DNA from 2 places in the Micromonospora sp. LH3U1 genome. Region 2 is predicted to be linked to the other one. Evidence: riboswitches for the same ligand, from Rfam matches in the RefSeq annotation. Region 2 holds a riboswitch; the other holds the start of a gene.

Region 1 (7,854 bases), 670 kb from region 2:
CCGCGCCCGCCCCTGATCTGGATCAGCTCGTCGGCGATCTTCCAGGCCATCTCGCTGGCGTACAGCTTGACCAGCGCCGCCTCGATCCGGATGTCGTTGCGGTCGTCGTCGGCGAGCAGGCAGCAGAGGTCGAGCATGGTCTCCATGCCGTAGGTGGTGGCGGCGATGAAGGAGAGCTTCTGCGCGACCGCCTCGTGCTCGCCCACCGGCCGACCCCACTGGACCCGGTCGGCGGCCCAGTCCCGGGCCACGTTCAACGCCCACTTGCCGGCGCCCACGCACATTGCCGGCAGGGAGAGACGGCCGGTGTTCAGCGTGGTCAGGGCGATCTTGAGCCCCTTGCCCTCGCCGCCGATGACGTTCTCGGCGGGCACGAACACGTCGTGGAACCGGGTGAGGCTGTTTTCCAGGCCGCGCAGGCCGATGAACTCGTTGCGCCGCTCGACGGTGATGCCCGCGCTGTCGCCGTCCACCACGAACGCGGTGATGCCGCCTCGGCGCCCCTCGGTGGCGGGCACCCGGGCCATCACCACCAGCAGGGTGGCCACGATGCCGTTGGTGGCCCAGAGCTTCACCCCGTTGAGCCGGTAGCCGGTGCCGTCCTCGGTCGGCTCCGCGATGGTGGCCAGCCGGGCCGGATCGGAACCGACGTCCGGCTCGGTGAGCAGGAACGCGGACACCTCGCCGGCGGCGAGCCGGGGCAGAAAGAGCTGCTTCTGCTCGGCGGTGCCGAACATCTTCAGCGGTTGCGGCACCCCGATCGACTGGTGCGCCGAGAGCAGCGCGCCGATGGCCGGGCTGACCGAGCCGGCCAGCATCAGCGCCCGGCAGTAGTGCAGGTTGCTCAGGCCGAGCCCGCCATACTTCCGGTCGATCTTCATGCCGAACGCGCCGAGGTCGGCCAGGCCGTGGAACACCGAGTCCGGAATGGACGCGTCGCGTTCGATGGCCGCGCCGTCCACCTCGGAGGTGAGGAAGGCGCGGAACCGACCAAGGAACTCCTCGGCGCGGGCCACGTCGTCCGGATCGGGTTGGGGCCACGGGTCGATCAGGTCGAGCCGGAACCGGCCGAGGAACAGTTCCTTGCCGAAGCTGGGCCGGTCCCAGGTGGACTCGCGAGCGGCCTCGGCGACCTGCCGGGCCTCCTTCTCGGTGACCTGCCCGGCCTCCGCCGGCAGTGGCGCGGCGGCACCGGCGGTGTGGGGGGTGATCTCGGAATCGGGGTCTTCCGGTGCTGGTCGGCCGTCCTGCGTCGTGGTCACGGCTGCCCCCTCGAACCTCGGTGCGGCTGCGTCGGCGTACGCCCTCAACGCCACGCTACCCCCGGTTGTTACCCAGGGGTAGCGCTGCGTGAAGATCTGCTTCTGCCCGCCCGCCTCGATCAGCGGCCGACGATCGTGTCCGGGTCGTCGTCATCATCGTCGATGTCGTCCTCGCCCCAGTTGCGCCGGGCAGCCGGCAGGATCACCCAGAACGTGAGGAACCAGAGGCCGGCCAGCGCACTGAGCACGAAGGCGATCGGTCGGTCCAGCACGAAATCGGTGATCAGCAGCACCGCGCTGACCATCGCGATCAGCATGAAGGCGAGGCCACCGGTGGCCATCCGGTGGGCGAACCGCACCAGCTCCGGCTTACGCCCCTGTCGGAACAGCGCCCGGTGGAACGCCACCGGCGAAATGATCAATGCGGTGGCGGCCGCCGCGGCGAGCAGCGCAACGATGTAGACATCCCGCTGGAACTCGCTGGTCCGGGTGAACCCGTTGCTGAACGGCAGGGTGAGCAGGAAGGCGAAGAGGATCTGCACGCCGGTCTGCGCGACCCGCAGCTCCTGGAGAAGGTCAGCGAAGTTGCGCTGCCAACGCTGCTTGTCGGTTTCCTTGGACACGCGCTACCTCCGGTACGACGTTACTGCCGGCGGTCCCGGCCGCGGCAGCAACGCCAATGCCCCACCCGGCCGAGCGCGAAACAGATTCACGCCATCTCCCGGCCAGCTGCCGGACAGGGGCGGCGTCAGGACCCGCGTCGGATCCGGCCCGCGTACCGGGCTTCGAGCGCCGTGTTGTGCGCGTCACCGTCCGGGATGTTCGCCGACAGGTAGACCGGCGGCCGCTCCCCCGCCGCCAGCAACCGCGCCACCACCTCCACGGTGATCTGCTGGGCCAGCAGCGCCGCAGTGATCGAGGAGACCGCGCCGACCGCACCGCCATCGGGAAGCGGCAGCGTGGCGTCCCCGTAGGGCGCGCCGTTGTCGAGCACCACGTCGGCGAGGTCACTCAGCTTGCGCCCGGACGGGTGGCGGGAGGTCATCCGGCCGGAGTGCTGCGCGGAGGTGATCGCCACCAGCCCGTGGCCGCGTTCCTTGACCAGGGTGGCGAACTCCACCATCGCGCCGTTGACCCCGGAGTTCGAGGCGAGCACGAAGACGTCGGTGGGCCGCACCGGAGCCAACTCGTAGAGGCGGTGCGCGACCGCCGGGTCCCGTTCCAGCATCGGGCCGAGCCGCTCGGCCGGTTCGCCGCCGAGCAGCACCAGGTCGCGTAGCGCGATCCGGTTGGTCGGCACCAGACCGCCTGCCCGGCCGGCGATCTCCATCGCCAGGGCCTCCGAGTGCCCGGTGCCGAACGCGTGCACCACGCCATCGGCGCGCACGGCCTCGGCGATCAGGTCGGCGGCCCGCCCCACCGCCTCCCGCTGACTCGCGGCCACCCGGCCGATCGTCTCGGTCACCACGGCCAGGTAGTCCTCGGCACTCACCGTCATGCGTCCTCCGTCGTCCGATTACGGGCCAGCCAACGCACCGCGAAGTCGACGGCGGCCCGTTGGCGCATCAACCTGCCGGTCCCGGCGCCGACCGGTCCGGTGCGAACCGCCCCGGTGGCCTCCAGGTCGGCGCCCAACGCGCCGAAGTCGTCCGCGTCGAGCCGTACGTCCTGCCACCACATCCATTCGCGGCCACCGTCGGAGGTGCGCACCGAGGCACCGATGCGCTCCCGCGGCGAGCCCGTGCGGCGGTACTCGGCCAGGTGCAGCGAGGTGCTCACGGAGTGGTCCACGCCGAGCAGCAACACGTCGGCGTCCAGGTCGTAGAGCCGGGCCAGCGGGGAGCCCTCGCCGAGCATGTCGACAAGCGTGTGCCCGGCCACCACCTGCTCGGCGGCCGGCCCGAGCGCGGCGAACGACACGTGCGGATGCGAACTGCGCAGGGCACCGGGCCAGCCACGGACCGTCTCGGCGAGCACACCCATGAACCGGCTCGGCGTGACGGCCGGGTCGAAGCCCGGCATCTCCGAGCGGATCAGCGGCCACCAGTCCGCCGGCACCGGCGGGTTGCGCCACTCGGCGGGATCGCTGTTGTCCGGCGTGTGGGTGGGCACCACGATCGTGCCGTCCGGGCCGAGCGCGTCGCGCAGGGCGAGCACCACCGCGTGCGGCCCGCCGATGACGAAGCCCAGCGGACGCAACGCGGCGTGCACCAGCAGCGTCGCACCGGGGCGTACGCCCAGCAGGCGCAGCTGCGCGGCGATCGAACGCCGGCTGCCCGGCCCGCTGGCGTCCGTCGTCATCGTTGCCCTTCCTCGCTGACCCGCACGGTTCAGGCCGTCGCGCCGGCTCGGGCCAGGATCGCCTCGGCGAGCGGGCCCGGTGCCGCGTCCGGGATCCAGTGACTGACCTCGGGCAACTGCACGAAGCGGTAGTCCCCGGTGACGTGCGCCGCACACGCCTCGGCGGCGGTCCGGCCGATCGCGACGTCCCGGTCACTCCAGACGTACGTGGTGGGCACCGCGACCGGGCCCACCGCGGCCAGGTCGGCGCGGGACATCGCCCGGTACCAGTTCAGCGCGGCGGTGAGCGCCCCCGGCTCGCGCATCGGGGCGGCGTAGCGGTCCACCCGGGACGCGTCGCCCACCCCGCCGAGCAGCTTGCGCAGCGCGGTCGCGTGCCAGGCGAGCAGCACCTTCTCCGCCTTGTCCGGCTTACGGAACAGCGCGATGTACGACGAGCGGGCCTTCTGCTGGCCGTCGGTGGCCAGGGCGTGCGCCATGGCCGCCGGATGCGGCACGGACACCGCGGTCAGCGTCCGGAGCCGCTCGGCGTGCCCCGCGGCGACCGCCCAGGCCACGATCGCGCCCCAGTCGTGGCCGACCAGGTGGACGGCGTCCAGCCCGAGAGCGTCGAGCACCGCCACCACGTCGGCGACCAGCTCGGGGATCCGGTAGTCGGCCACCGCCGCCGGCCGGGCGCCCGGGGAGTAACCGCGCTGGTCCAGCGCGTACGTGCGCAGCCCGCCGGCGTGCAGCGCCGGCACCACGTCGTCCCACTCGCCGCTGTGCTGGGGGAAACCGTGCAGCAGCAGGACGGGCACGCCGTCCGGCGGACCGCCCACGGTTACCTCGAACGTGAAGCCTCGCGCGTCAACCCGCATGATCGGAAGCGTACCCAGCCGACGGCGCGCTGGTCGCGCACCGCAGGTCAGGCGGATGCCCTGCTGGGCCAGCGGCCCTGGTCGGTGTTAGCGTCAGCGAGACAACTTCACATCCGACAGGGGAGCGCACAGCGCTGAGAGTGCGGGCACGCCCGCAGACCCTCGAACCTGATCTGGGTAATGCCAGCGCAGGGAGTTCGGTCGACCTCCAGCCGCGCCGCCGTCCGGTGCCACCGGACGCGCGGCGTGCGTCTTCTCCTGGTTCGCACTCACGAACTGGGAGTAACACATGAAATCCACCACCGACACCAACCGTTGGCGGACCATCGACATCGTGGTCGCCTCGGTCATCGCGGTCGCCTTCGGCGTCATCTTCTGGGCGTGGGGCCTGGTCTGGAGCGCCACCGAGGGCGCGTTCGCCTTCTTCCCGCCGGCGCAGACGCTGCTCTACGGCGTCTGGCTGATGCCGGCCGTGATCGGCGGTCTGGTCATCCGCAAGCCGGGCGCCGCGCTCTACTGCGAGACGGTCGCCGCGGTCCTCTCCGCGCTGCTGGGCAGTCAGTGGGCCGGCACGGTGATCCCGCAGGGCATCGTGCAGGGCATCGGCGCCGAGCTGGCGTTCGCCGCCTTCCGGTACCGGTCGTTCCGCCTGCCGACCGCGGTGCTGGCCGGCGCGCTGACCGGTCTCAGTGCCGCGCTGTTCGACTTCTTCATCTGGAACGTCGACTACGCGCTGACCGACTACCGCATCCCGTACGCGCTGCTCACCATCGTCAGCGCCACCGTGATCGCCGGCGCGGGCGGCTGGCTGCTGACCAAGGCCCTGGCCAACACCGGCGTCCTGGACCGCTTCCCAGCAGGCCGCGACCGCGCACTGATCTGACCGCACGGCACCCGGCTGCGTTGATCAAGAGGTTTGCGTCAACGGGAGGCGATGTTCTGACGCAAACCTCTTGATCAACGGATGCGATCGCGACCCGGAGGGAGGTCAGGTGGGCGGGGTACTGCTGCGGGGGTTCGGGTGGCGCCACGCTGGGCGGCGCGCCTGGGCGGTGCGGGGGGTTGATCTGCGGATTGAGGCTGGGGAACGGGTTCTGCTGCTCGGGCCTTCGGGCGCCGGCAAGAGCACCTTGCTCAGCGCCCTTGCCGGGCTGCTGCCGGATGACTCCGGCGAGCAGGAGGGCACCGTCGAGATCGACGGGCTCGACCCGCGCAAGGGGCGGGAACGGGTCGGCATCGTCTTCCAGGACCCGGAGACCCAGCTGGTGATGGCGCGCTGCGGCGACGACATCGCGTTCGGGCTGGAGAACCGGGGAGTACCAGCCGCCGAGATCTGGCCGCGGGTGGACGAGTCGCTGCATCGCGTCGGCTTCCCGTACTCCCGGGACCGCAACACCGCCGCGCTCTCCGGCGGCGAGCAGCAACGCCTCGCCCTGGCCGGCGCGCTGGCCCTGCGCCCCGGCCTGCTGCTGCTCGACGAGCCGACCGCCAACCTCGACCCGACCGGGGCCGACCTGGTCCGACAGGCGGTGACCGGCGCGCTGGACGCCGACACCACGCTGATCCTCGTCGAGCACCGGGTCGCCGAAGCACTGCCGCTGGTCGACCGGGTGGTCGTCCTGGAACCCGGCGGCGGGGTCCGCGCGGACGGCACACCCGAGGCGGTCTTCGCCGCGCACGGTGCCACTCTGGCCGCCGAGGGGGTCTGGGTGCCCGGTCACCCCATCGCACCCCGGCCGGCAACCTCCGCGCCCGGGGAGCGCCTGCTCACCGCCGACCGGCTCGGCCTGCCGCCGCGGCTGGGCTCCACAAACCTGGCGGTACGCGCCGGCGAGGTGCTCGCCGTACGCGGACCCAACGGTGCCGGCAAGTCCACCCTGGCGTTGCTGCTCGGTGGGCTGCTCCGGCCGGGCACCGGACGGGTCACGGCGTCCGCCGAACTGGCCGGCGCCGACCATCGCACTCCCCCGCACCGCTGGCGCGCCCCCGCGCTGGCCCGGAGGATCGGGTCGGTCTTCCAGGATCCGGAGCACCAGTTCGTCACCAGCACCGTCTTCGACGAGCTGGCGCTCGGCCCGCGCCGGACCGGTCAACCCGAGGCGGCCGTCAAGGAGACCGTGGCCGGGCTGCTGGAGCGGCTGCGACTGGCCCGGCTCGCCGCAGCCAACCCGTACACCCTCTCCGGTGGTGAGGCGCGGCGGCTGAGCGTGGCGACCGCCCTGGCCACCGCGCCCCGCCTGCTCATCTGCGATGAGCCCACCTTCGGCCAGGACCGACGGACCTGGCGGGAGCTGGTCGATCTCTTCGCCGACCTGCGCGACGCCGGCCACGGCGTGGTCGCGGTCACCCACGACGCGGACTTCGTCGCCGCGCTCGCCGACCGCACAGTCACCCTCCAGCGGACCGTGACCGGCCCGGACGGCAACCGATGATCAGCATCGAGCCGATCGCGGCGCCCGACGCGCCATTGGCCCGCCGCAACCCGGTGGCGAAGGTCGCCGCCGCAATGGCCTTCTCGTTCACCCTGCTGGCCACCCTGGACCCGGTGGCCCCGGCGATCGCCATCGCAATCGAACTCGCCGTGCTGCCGCTGTTCGGCATCGGCTACCGGGCGTTGGCCCGCCGGGCCTGGCCACTGCTGCTCAGCGCCGCCGGCATCCTGGTCACCCTGGTGCTCTTCGCCGCCGACCAGTCCGGCCGGATCCTGCTGGACGCCGGACCGGTGCTGGTGAGCACCGGCGTGCTGCTCACCGCGCTCGGCCTGGTGCTGCGAGTGTTCGCGGTGGCCCTGCCCGGTGTGATCGTCTTCGCGACCACCGACCCCACCGATCTCGCCGACGCGTTGATCCAGAACGTGAAGGCACCGGCCCGGTTCGCCATCGGGGCACTGGCCGCGTTCCGGCTGGTGCCGCTGCTCGGTCAGGAGTGGCAGATGATCAGCATGGCCCGGCGCGCGCGGGGCGTCGACGCGGGACGCAACCCGGTGGCGAAGCTGCGACTGTTCGCCTCCACCGCATTCGCGCTGCTGGTCGGGGCCATCCGCCGGGGCACCCGCCTGGCCGTGGCGATGGACGCGCGCGGCTTCGACGCCGGTACGCCTCGCACCGTGGCCCGCCGCCAACGCTTCGGACGCGCCGACGGGCTGCTCATCGCCGGGGCTGTCACCCTGGCCGCCGCCGCCCTGACGACGAGCGTCCTCCTCGGGACCTTCCGCCCCCTGATCAGCTGACCACCGTCCCCGGGCCGTGCCGGGCCGGATCTGCACAACATCAGGGATGGTGCTGCTTCGTTGGGCGGTGAGGCAGCACCATCCCTGATGTTGTTATCTGCCTCACCGCCCACGGCGTCGGGACAGCGCGCCGGGTGGGTGCGGGGTCGGTCAGCTGCGGCGGAAGGCGTAGCGGCGGCTCTGGCCGGCTTGTTGACCACGC
Region 2 (7,854 bases):
CGAAGGCGACGGTGACCGGCGCGGTGCCGGTCGCCGGGGTGGCGGTGGCGCTGACCACCGGCGGCGCGTTCTCGGTGACGCCCCGGCCGATGAAGTCCATCCAGTTGACGTTGAACAGCGAGCCGGTCCCGCCGTTCGGGTCGCGGGCCAGGAAGTACAGCGAGCCGCTCGCGGCACCGGTGACCGGCGCGCTCACGTCCGTGTACGTCTGCCACGCGCCGGTCGTCGGCACGATGGCCGTGGCGACCACCGGTCCGTCAACCGCACCCGCGCGGACCTCGATCCGACCGCCAGCGGCGGCCGAGGCGGCCCGGAACCGGATCTCGGTGATGTTGGTCAGGTCCGCCGGAGCGACCGACCACCAGTCGCCGTCCTCGATGAACGCGATGTTCTGACCACCGCCGGCGGTGTCGGCGCCGGTCTCCCGCTGCACGCCGGCGTCTCCGCCGCCGGTGTTCACCGGCGCACGCCCGGTGGCGGTGAAGTACTCGGCCTGCTTCTGCTTGGGCTGCAGGACCTCGATCGCCCGGCCGGTGAGCGGGCCGGACCCGCCCGCGCCGCCCTCGTCGGTGTAGGTGGCCTCGAAGACCGCGAACACGTTCGCCTCGGCGCCGTGCCCGGAGGCGAGCGACGTCTGGACGGTGCCGGTGCAGCCGGTGTGCTGCTCCAGCGGGTGGGCGTGCTCGTCGTGACCGAGCAGCACCTGGAGCTGAACCCGGTCGCAGTCGATCTGCCCGTCCTCCGGGTCGGTCACCTTGACCGAGTAGCGGACCTGGTCACCCCAGTTGAAGAAGCCACCGTCCGGCGGGAACTCGATGGTCACCGTCGGTGCGGTGTTGCCCACGGTGATCGGCACGTTGGCCACCGCGGTACGGCCCTTCGGGTTGGTGACGGTGAGCTGGGCGGTGTAGCTGCCCGCCGTCGCGTACGTGTGCGTCGGGTTGGCCTCGGTCGAGGTCTGCCCGTCACCGAAGGCCCAGGCGTAGGTGAGCGCGCCACCGTCCGGGTCCCGGGAACCGGCGCTGGAGAAGGTGACCGTCAACGGCGTCGGCCCCGAGGTCGGGGTGGCGGCCGCTGCCGCGATCGGCGCGCGGTCACCGGCGGTGTAGTCGATCCGGTAGACGCCGGAGTTGTCGTTGTTGCCGCCGAAGCCGCTGCCCCACTCGATCAGGTACAGCGCGCCGTCCGGGCCGAACTCGAAGTCCATCGGCCGGAGCATGGTCATGCCGGTGAGCAGCTGGTTGATGTCCACCAACGACTTGCCGTCGGCGGTCACCTGCATGGTGTACATCTTGTTCTGGTTCCACTCGCCGAGCAGAGCCTTGCCGTCGTAGTACGCCGGCCACTTGCGGTTGGAGTTGAGGTCGGCGTCGTACCGGTAGACCGGGCCGCCCATCGGGGCGCCACCGCCGCCGATCTCCGGGTAACGCGCGTCACCGGCGTACCCGTAGTCGACGGTCGCCGGAACGACCGGCGGGAGGTTGGTCAGGCCGGTGTTGTTGGGCGAGTTGTTCACCGGTGCCGCGCAGTCGAACTTCGCCCCACTCGGACCGGACGGGAACGTGTAGTCGTTGTACGCCTCGTTCGTCCCCGTGCAGTACGGCCAGCCGTAGTTGCCAGGAGTGACGATGTTCCACTCGACCAGACCCCGGGGGCCTCGGTTCGGGTTGTCGGCGTTGGCGTCCGGCCCGTAGTCCGCGACGTACAGCGTGTTGGTCTTCGGGTCGGTGCCGATCCGGAACGGGTTGCGGAAGCCCATCGCGTAGATCTCGGGACGGGTCTTCTCGGTGCCCGCCGCGAAGAGGTTGCCCGACGGAACGGTGTACGTCCCGTCGTCCTCCGGGTGGATCCGGATCACCTTGCCGCGCAGGTCGTTGGTGTTGGCGGAGGTGCGCTGCGAGTCGTAGTCCTGGCGGCCCGGCCGCTCGTCCAGCGGCGAGTACGCGCTCGACTCGAACGGGTTGGTGTTGTCACCGGTGGCCAGGTAGAGGTTGCCGTCGCCGTCGAAGGCCATGCTGCCGCCGGCGTGGCAGCAGGTGTTGCGCTGGGTGTCGACCCGCAGCACCTGCTTCTCGCTGGCCAGGTCGATGGTGTCGCCGGTGACCGTGAAGCGGGACAGCAGGTTGCGGGTGACCCCGTCGTTCGGGGCGTAGTAGAGGTACACCCAGTTGTTGGTGGCGAAGTCCGGGTCGAGTCGGATGCCGATCAGGCCGTCCTCGTTGCCGGTGAAGACGTCCAGGTCGACGGCGGTGACGGTGCTGCCGGTGTCCGGCTTCACGATCTGGACGCGACCGTCGCGCTCGATGTAGAAGACCCGCCCGTCGGGGGCGATGTCCAGCTCCATCGGGTTGCTGGTGTTGCTGTCCAGCGTGACCTTCTCGAAGTTCGAGGTCTTCGAGGCGCCGCAGTCGGCGTTCTCGACACCTGCCGCGGTCCGGATGCCGCCGAGCAGGTGGGAGAGGAACTCGGGCTCGGCGTACGACTCCCGGGTGTGCCCCAGGCCCGTGTACCAGGACCGACCACCGTCATAGTCCTGACACCAGGCGACCGGGTGGTCCGCACCCATCGCGCCGGCGCCGGGGGTGTAGCTCTTCTCGTCCAGGCTGGCCAGCACGTGCACGTCCGGCCGGGGGTTGGTCTGGTAGTTGTACCACTCGTCGAACCGGGACCAGCGGTCCGGCAGCCCGGCCGTGGACGGGTGGGCGTGGTCCTCCACCTTGACCGTGGCCTGCTGGTTCTGCGGGTGGTTGGCGAAGTACGCGCCGACCAGGTCGCCGTACCAGGCCCAGCTGTACTCGGTGTCCGAGGCGGCGTGGATGCCGACGTAACCGCCGCCGGCCTTCACGTAGCGCTCGAACGCCGCCTGCTGGTCGGCGTTGAGCACGTCACCGGTGGTGGAGAGCCAGATCACCGCCTTGTACTTCGCCAGGTTGGCGTCGCTGAATGCGGCCCCGTCCTCGGAGTTGTCCACGGTGAATCCGTTGGCGACGCCGAGCTGTTGGATGGCGGCGACACCGGTGGGGATGGAGTCGTGCCGGAAGCCGGCGGTCTTGGAGAAGACCAGGACGGAGAAGGGATCGGCCGCGGCCTTTGGTGCCTTCGGTACCACCTGGGTGACCGGGGCTGCGGCTTTCGCATCGCGCGGGGGGACCTGGGCTGCTGGTGCTGCCGCCTGAGCGGGCATCCCGAACAGAGTCGTCGAGGCGAGAGCTAGGGAGATCAGGGTCGCGGTGATGGGTACGCGGGCACGACGAGAACGGGACACGCCGCCTCCTATGTCGTAGTGACAGGAATCGCGGGAGCCGGCTCGCCGAAGACCGTCCCAGATGGAGCCGGTGGTGACACCGTGCCAGGGTGCCTCCGCCAACATTTTGTCGAATCGCTGAACAAATTAATTCGGCTGGCTCAATGTCCGGCAAGATGCCGGCGGGTAACGGTTCTGCAACGGCAGGCGACATTCCGAACAGGACCGGGATGAAGCGCCCAACCGATTCCGCCGCCCCGGCCCGCCGACCCCTCCCTTGGCAGACCCGCGGATCTGTCGTACGGTGACACGCAAGTAACCCACGGGAGCCCGGTGTACCGGGCTGAGAGGGGGGCTGACAGCCCCCGACCGTCGAACCTGATCCGGGTAATGCCGGCGCAGGGAGGAGCGTTGCCGTGCCGTCCCTGGGGCGACTGCATCTGATCACCGACACCCGACCCGGCCGGGACCCACTCACCGTGGTCCGGGCCGCCCTCACTGCGGCCCGCGCCGACCTGGTGGTGCAGGTCCGGGTCGAGGATTCCGCCACCGACCGCGAGGCGTACGACCTGGCCCAGCGGGTGCTGGCGCTCTGCGCGTCGTACGGGGCGACCTGCCTGGTCAACGACCGCTTGCACGTGGCGCTGGCGGTGGGCGCCGCCGGCGGGCACGTCGGCGCGGACGACCTGCCGGTCGCCGCCGCCCGCCGGGTGCTCGGCCCCACCGGCGTGCTGGGAGCCACCGCCCGCGCGCCGGGAACGGCGACCGAGGCCGTCGCGGCGGGAGCCAGCTACCTGGGTGTCGGGCCGTGCCACACCACCAGCACCAAGACCGGGCTGCCGGATCCGATCGGCCCTGCGGGAGTACGCGCGGTCACCGACGCCGTGGACGTGCCGGTCATCGCGATCGGCGGGGTCACCGCCGCCCACGTGCCGGCTCTGCGAGCCGCTGGGGCGTACGGGGTTGCGGTCGTCGGTGCTCTCTCCGCTGCAGCCGACCCCGCTCGGGCGACCGCCGAACTGATCGAGGCTCTGACGTGCTGACCGGCCGGTTCCCGTCACCGCGATCGAGCGACCGGGTCCGGCCGGACGTCGCGGTGGTGGGGGCGGGGCCGATCGGGCTGGCGATCGCCTGGCGCTGCGCCGCCCGAGGGCTGCGAGTGGTGGTCCACGATCCGGCGTCCGGCTCGGGGGCGTCGGCGGTGGCCGCAGGCATGCTCTCCCCGGTCTCCGAGGCGTACTTCGGTGAGCGGGATCTGACCGCGCTGCTGCTGGCATCCGCCGCCCGCTGGCCGGAGTTCGCCGCCGAGCTGACGGCGGCTACCGGCGCCGACATCGGCTACCGGACCGAGGGCACCCTCATGGTCGGGCTGACCGGCGACGACCTGGCCGAGGCGCGCAGGCTCTGGGCGTACCAGCAGGGTTTGGGTCTGCCCGTGACCCCGCTGCGCCCCAGCGAGCTGCGCGACCGCGAGCCGGCGCTCGCCCCACGGGTGCGCGGCGGCGCGCTCGCGCCCACCGACCACCAGGTCGACCCCCGACTGCTGGTGCCGGCGCTGCGCACGGCCGCGCAGCGGGCCGGCGCGGTGCTCGTGCCGCACGCGGTCCAGCGTCTGTCCGAAGTGGACGCGCGGATCACCGTGGTCGCCGCCGGCTGCGGGGCCGCCGGTCTCACCGGCCTGCCCGTGCGTCCGGTGAAGGGCCAGATCCTCCGGCTACGCGCGCCCGATGGCGTCGCGCCGGGCTTCCGGCACGTGATCCGGGGGTACGCCGACGGCGAGCCTGCCTACCTGGTGCCCCGCGCCGACGGCGAGGTCGTGCTCGGCGCGACGGTCGAGGAGCGGTCGGACACCACGGTCACCGCAGGTGCCGTGCAGCGCCTACTCCGCGCCGGCATCGACCTGCTGCCCGAGCTGGCCGAGTACGACCTGGTCGAGGCGGTCGCCGGGCTGCGCCCGGGCACCCCGGACAACGCGCCGATCCTCGGGCCGCTACCCGGCCGGCCGGACGTCCTGGCCGCCACCGGGCACCACCGCCACGGCATCGTGCTGACCCCGATCACCGCCGACCTGATCGCCGACCTGGTGCTCACCGGCGTACCCGACCGGCTGCTCGCGCCCTTCCGGGCCGACCGCTTCGGCGGTGCCGGCTCGGCCGGTGCCGGGGGAGTCGGTTCCGGCTCGGTCGGTTCCGGGGCGGTCGGGACGGGCGGACCTGAACGGGCAACGGAGGGGGACCGGTGGAGTTGACGGTGAACGGGGCCGGACGCAGCGTCCCCGACGGTGTTTCGGTGGCGGACCTGGTCCGCGACGTCGTGCCTCAGCAGCGTGGGGTGGCGGTCGCGGTCAACGGCGAGGTGGTGCCCCGGGCTGGCTGGCCGGCCCGGGTGCTGCGCGACGGTGACCGCGTCGAGGTGCTCACCGCGGCGCAGGGCGGGTGAGCGGCGTGCCATTCGAGCTGGGTGGGGAGACGTTCACCTCACGGCTGATCCTCGGCACCGGCGGCGCCGCGAACCTGCACGTGCTGGAGCAGGCGATCCGGGCGTCCGGCACCGAGCTCGTCACCCTGGCGCTGCGTCGGGTGGGCACGGCGCCGGGCTCCACCGGAGGGCTGCTGGAACTGCTGGACCGGTGCGGGGTACGGCTGCTGCCGAACACCGCCGGCTGCCACACGGCGACCGAGGCGGTGAAGGTGGCCCGGCTGGCCCGGGACGCGTTCGACACCGACTGGGTCAAGCTGGAGGTGATCGGCGACGAGCGGACGCTGCTGCCCGACGGGGTGGAACTGCTCCGCGCCGCCGAGGAACTGGTCGGCGACGGCTTCACCGTGCTGCCGTACACCAGCGACGACCCGGTGCTGGCCCGCCGGCTCGCCGACGTGGGCTGTGCCGCGGTGATGCCGGCCGGCTCCCCGATCGGTTCGGGGCTCGGCATCGGCAACCCGCACCACATCCGGCTGATCCGTCAGGGTGTGGACGTGCCGGTGATCCTCGACGCCGGCATCGGCACCGCATCCGATGCGGCCCTCGCCATGGAATTGGGCTGCGACGCGGTGCTGCTGGCAAGCGCGGTGACCCGGGCCGCGGACCCGGTGGCGATGGCCACCGCGATGCGCTACGCGGTCGAGGCGGGCCGACTGGCCGCAGGCGCCGGCCGGATCGCCCGTCGCTTCCACGCGCTTCCCTCCACACCTGACGAGGGAAGACCCGACCTGTGACCCCGCCGTCCGGTGTTGTCGTGTTGACCGATCGGCTCGTGGCGCGGGGCGGGCTCGACCGGGTGGTGGCGGGGGCGGTGGCCGGGGGAGTGCGCTGGGTGGTGCTCCGGGAGAAGGACCTGCCCCGCGCCGAGCGCGCGGCCCTCGCCGCCGACCTGCGCGCGATCCTCGTCGACGTCGGCGGAACCCTCATCGTGGCCGGCCCCGATCCGCTCGGCGGCGACGCCGTCCACTTGCCGGCCGCCGGCCCGTACCCGCCACCGACCCACCAACTCGTCGGCCGCTCCTGCCACAACCGCACCGAGCTCGACCGCCTGACCACAGAGCACTACGCCACCGTGTCCCCGGTGTGGCCGACGAGGACGAAACCCGGCTACGGCCCACCCCTGCGCCCGGAGGGGCTGCGCAAGCTGATCGAGGTCAGCCCGGTGCCCCTGCTGGCCCTCGGCGGAGTCGAGACCCCAGAACAGGTAACCGCCTGCATCGAGGCAGGAGCCGTCGGGGTGGCAGTGCTGGGCGCACTGATGCGAGCCAAAGACCCCACCGAAACAGCCACCACCCTGATCAATGCTTTCCAAGAGGCGGTCACCCCCAAGCCCTCTAAAAGCCGCCACGGAGGCAGCAGGCCCCCACGAACGGGGCTGCGGCCGACCGTGCCCACTCCGGGCGGTCAGGCTTGATCCCTGCGTGGGCACGGTCGGCCGCAGCCCCAAACCGCAACCACCCACGCCCCGCAGCCCTCAACCGCAACCAAAGAGGAAAGATGACCCCGAGCACCATCCTCACCATCGCCGGCTCAGACTCCGGCGGCGGCGCGGGCATCCAGGCCGACCTCAAGGTCTTCGCCGCGCTGGGCGCGTACGGCACCAGCGTCCTCACGGCGGTCACCGCGCAGAACACCCGGGGTGTCGACGCGGTGCTGCCGCTACCTCCGCGCACGGTCACCGAGCAGTTGGACAGCGTGCTCGCCGACTTCACCGTCCGCGCGGTCAAGACGGGGATGCTCGGCACCCCGGCGGTCGCCGACGTGGTAGCCGAGGCCGCACGGGACGGCCGGCTGCCCCAGCTTGTCGTCGACCCGGTGCTGGTTGCCACCAGTGGCCACCGGCTCGGCGTGGTGGAGGCGGTCGAGCGGCTGCTGCCGTACGCCAGGGTGGCGACGCCGAACTGCGCGGAGGCCGCCGCCATCACGGGGCGCCCGGTGGACGACGTGGCCGGGATGGTCGTGGCCGCCGAGGCTCTCGTTGCCGGCGGCCCGGAGTACGTCGTGGTCACGGGCGGTGACCTGGACGGAGGCGAGGCGGTCGACGTGCTGCACGGCGGCGGCGTCACCACCCTGTTGCGCGCACCCCGGGTGGCCACCCGGCACACCCACGGCACGGGGTGCTCGTTCTC

Evidence for each region. Region 2 has a riboswitch for thiamine pyrophosphate ahead of thiE (thiamine phosphate synthase). Riboswitches for the same ligand answer to the same signal wherever they lie in the genome.
Region 1: it holds a riboswitch for thiamine pyrophosphate, as region 2 does, so the genes downstream of both, PCA76_RS25685 (ECF transporter S component) here and thiE (thiamine phosphate synthase) in region 2, are expected to answer to the same signal.

The regions. Positions count from the first base shown of each region.
Region 1 is NZ_CP116936.1:5,620,285-5,628,138, forward strand. It holds gene PCA76_RS25660 (acyl-CoA dehydrogenase family protein) at 1-1,262, opposite strand, end outside; gene PCA76_RS25665 (DUF6328 family protein) at 1,382-1,885, opposite strand; gene PCA76_RS25670 (SIS domain-containing protein) at 2,011-2,760, opposite strand; gene PCA76_RS25675 (aminoglycoside N(3)-acetyltransferase) at 2,757-3,563, opposite strand; gene PCA76_RS25680 (alpha/beta fold hydrolase) at 3,593-4,423, opposite strand; TPP riboswitch at 4,532-4,636, shown strand; gene PCA76_RS25685 (ECF transporter S component) at 4,713-5,306, shown strand; gene PCA76_RS25690 (ABC transporter ATP-binding protein) at 5,416-6,855, shown strand; gene PCA76_RS25695 (energy-coupling factor transporter transmembrane component T family protein) at 6,852-7,652, shown strand; gene PCA76_RS25700 (hypothetical protein) at 7,803-7,854, opposite strand, start outside.
Region 2 is NZ_CP116936.1:6,292,623-6,300,476, reverse strand. It holds gene PCA76_RS28835 (ThuA domain-containing protein) at 1-3,265, opposite strand, end outside; TPP riboswitch at 3,557-3,666, shown strand; gene thiE (thiamine phosphate synthase) at 3,661-4,287, shown strand; gene thiO (glycine oxidase ThiO) at 4,281-5,492, shown strand; gene thiS (sulfur carrier protein ThiS) at 5,483-5,683, shown strand; gene PCA76_RS28815 (thiazole synthase) at 5,680-6,459, shown strand; gene PCA76_RS28810 (thiamine phosphate synthase) at 6,456-7,139, shown strand; gene thiD (bifunctional hydroxymethylpyrimidine kinase/phosphomethylpyrimidine kinase) at 7,223-7,854, shown strand, end outside.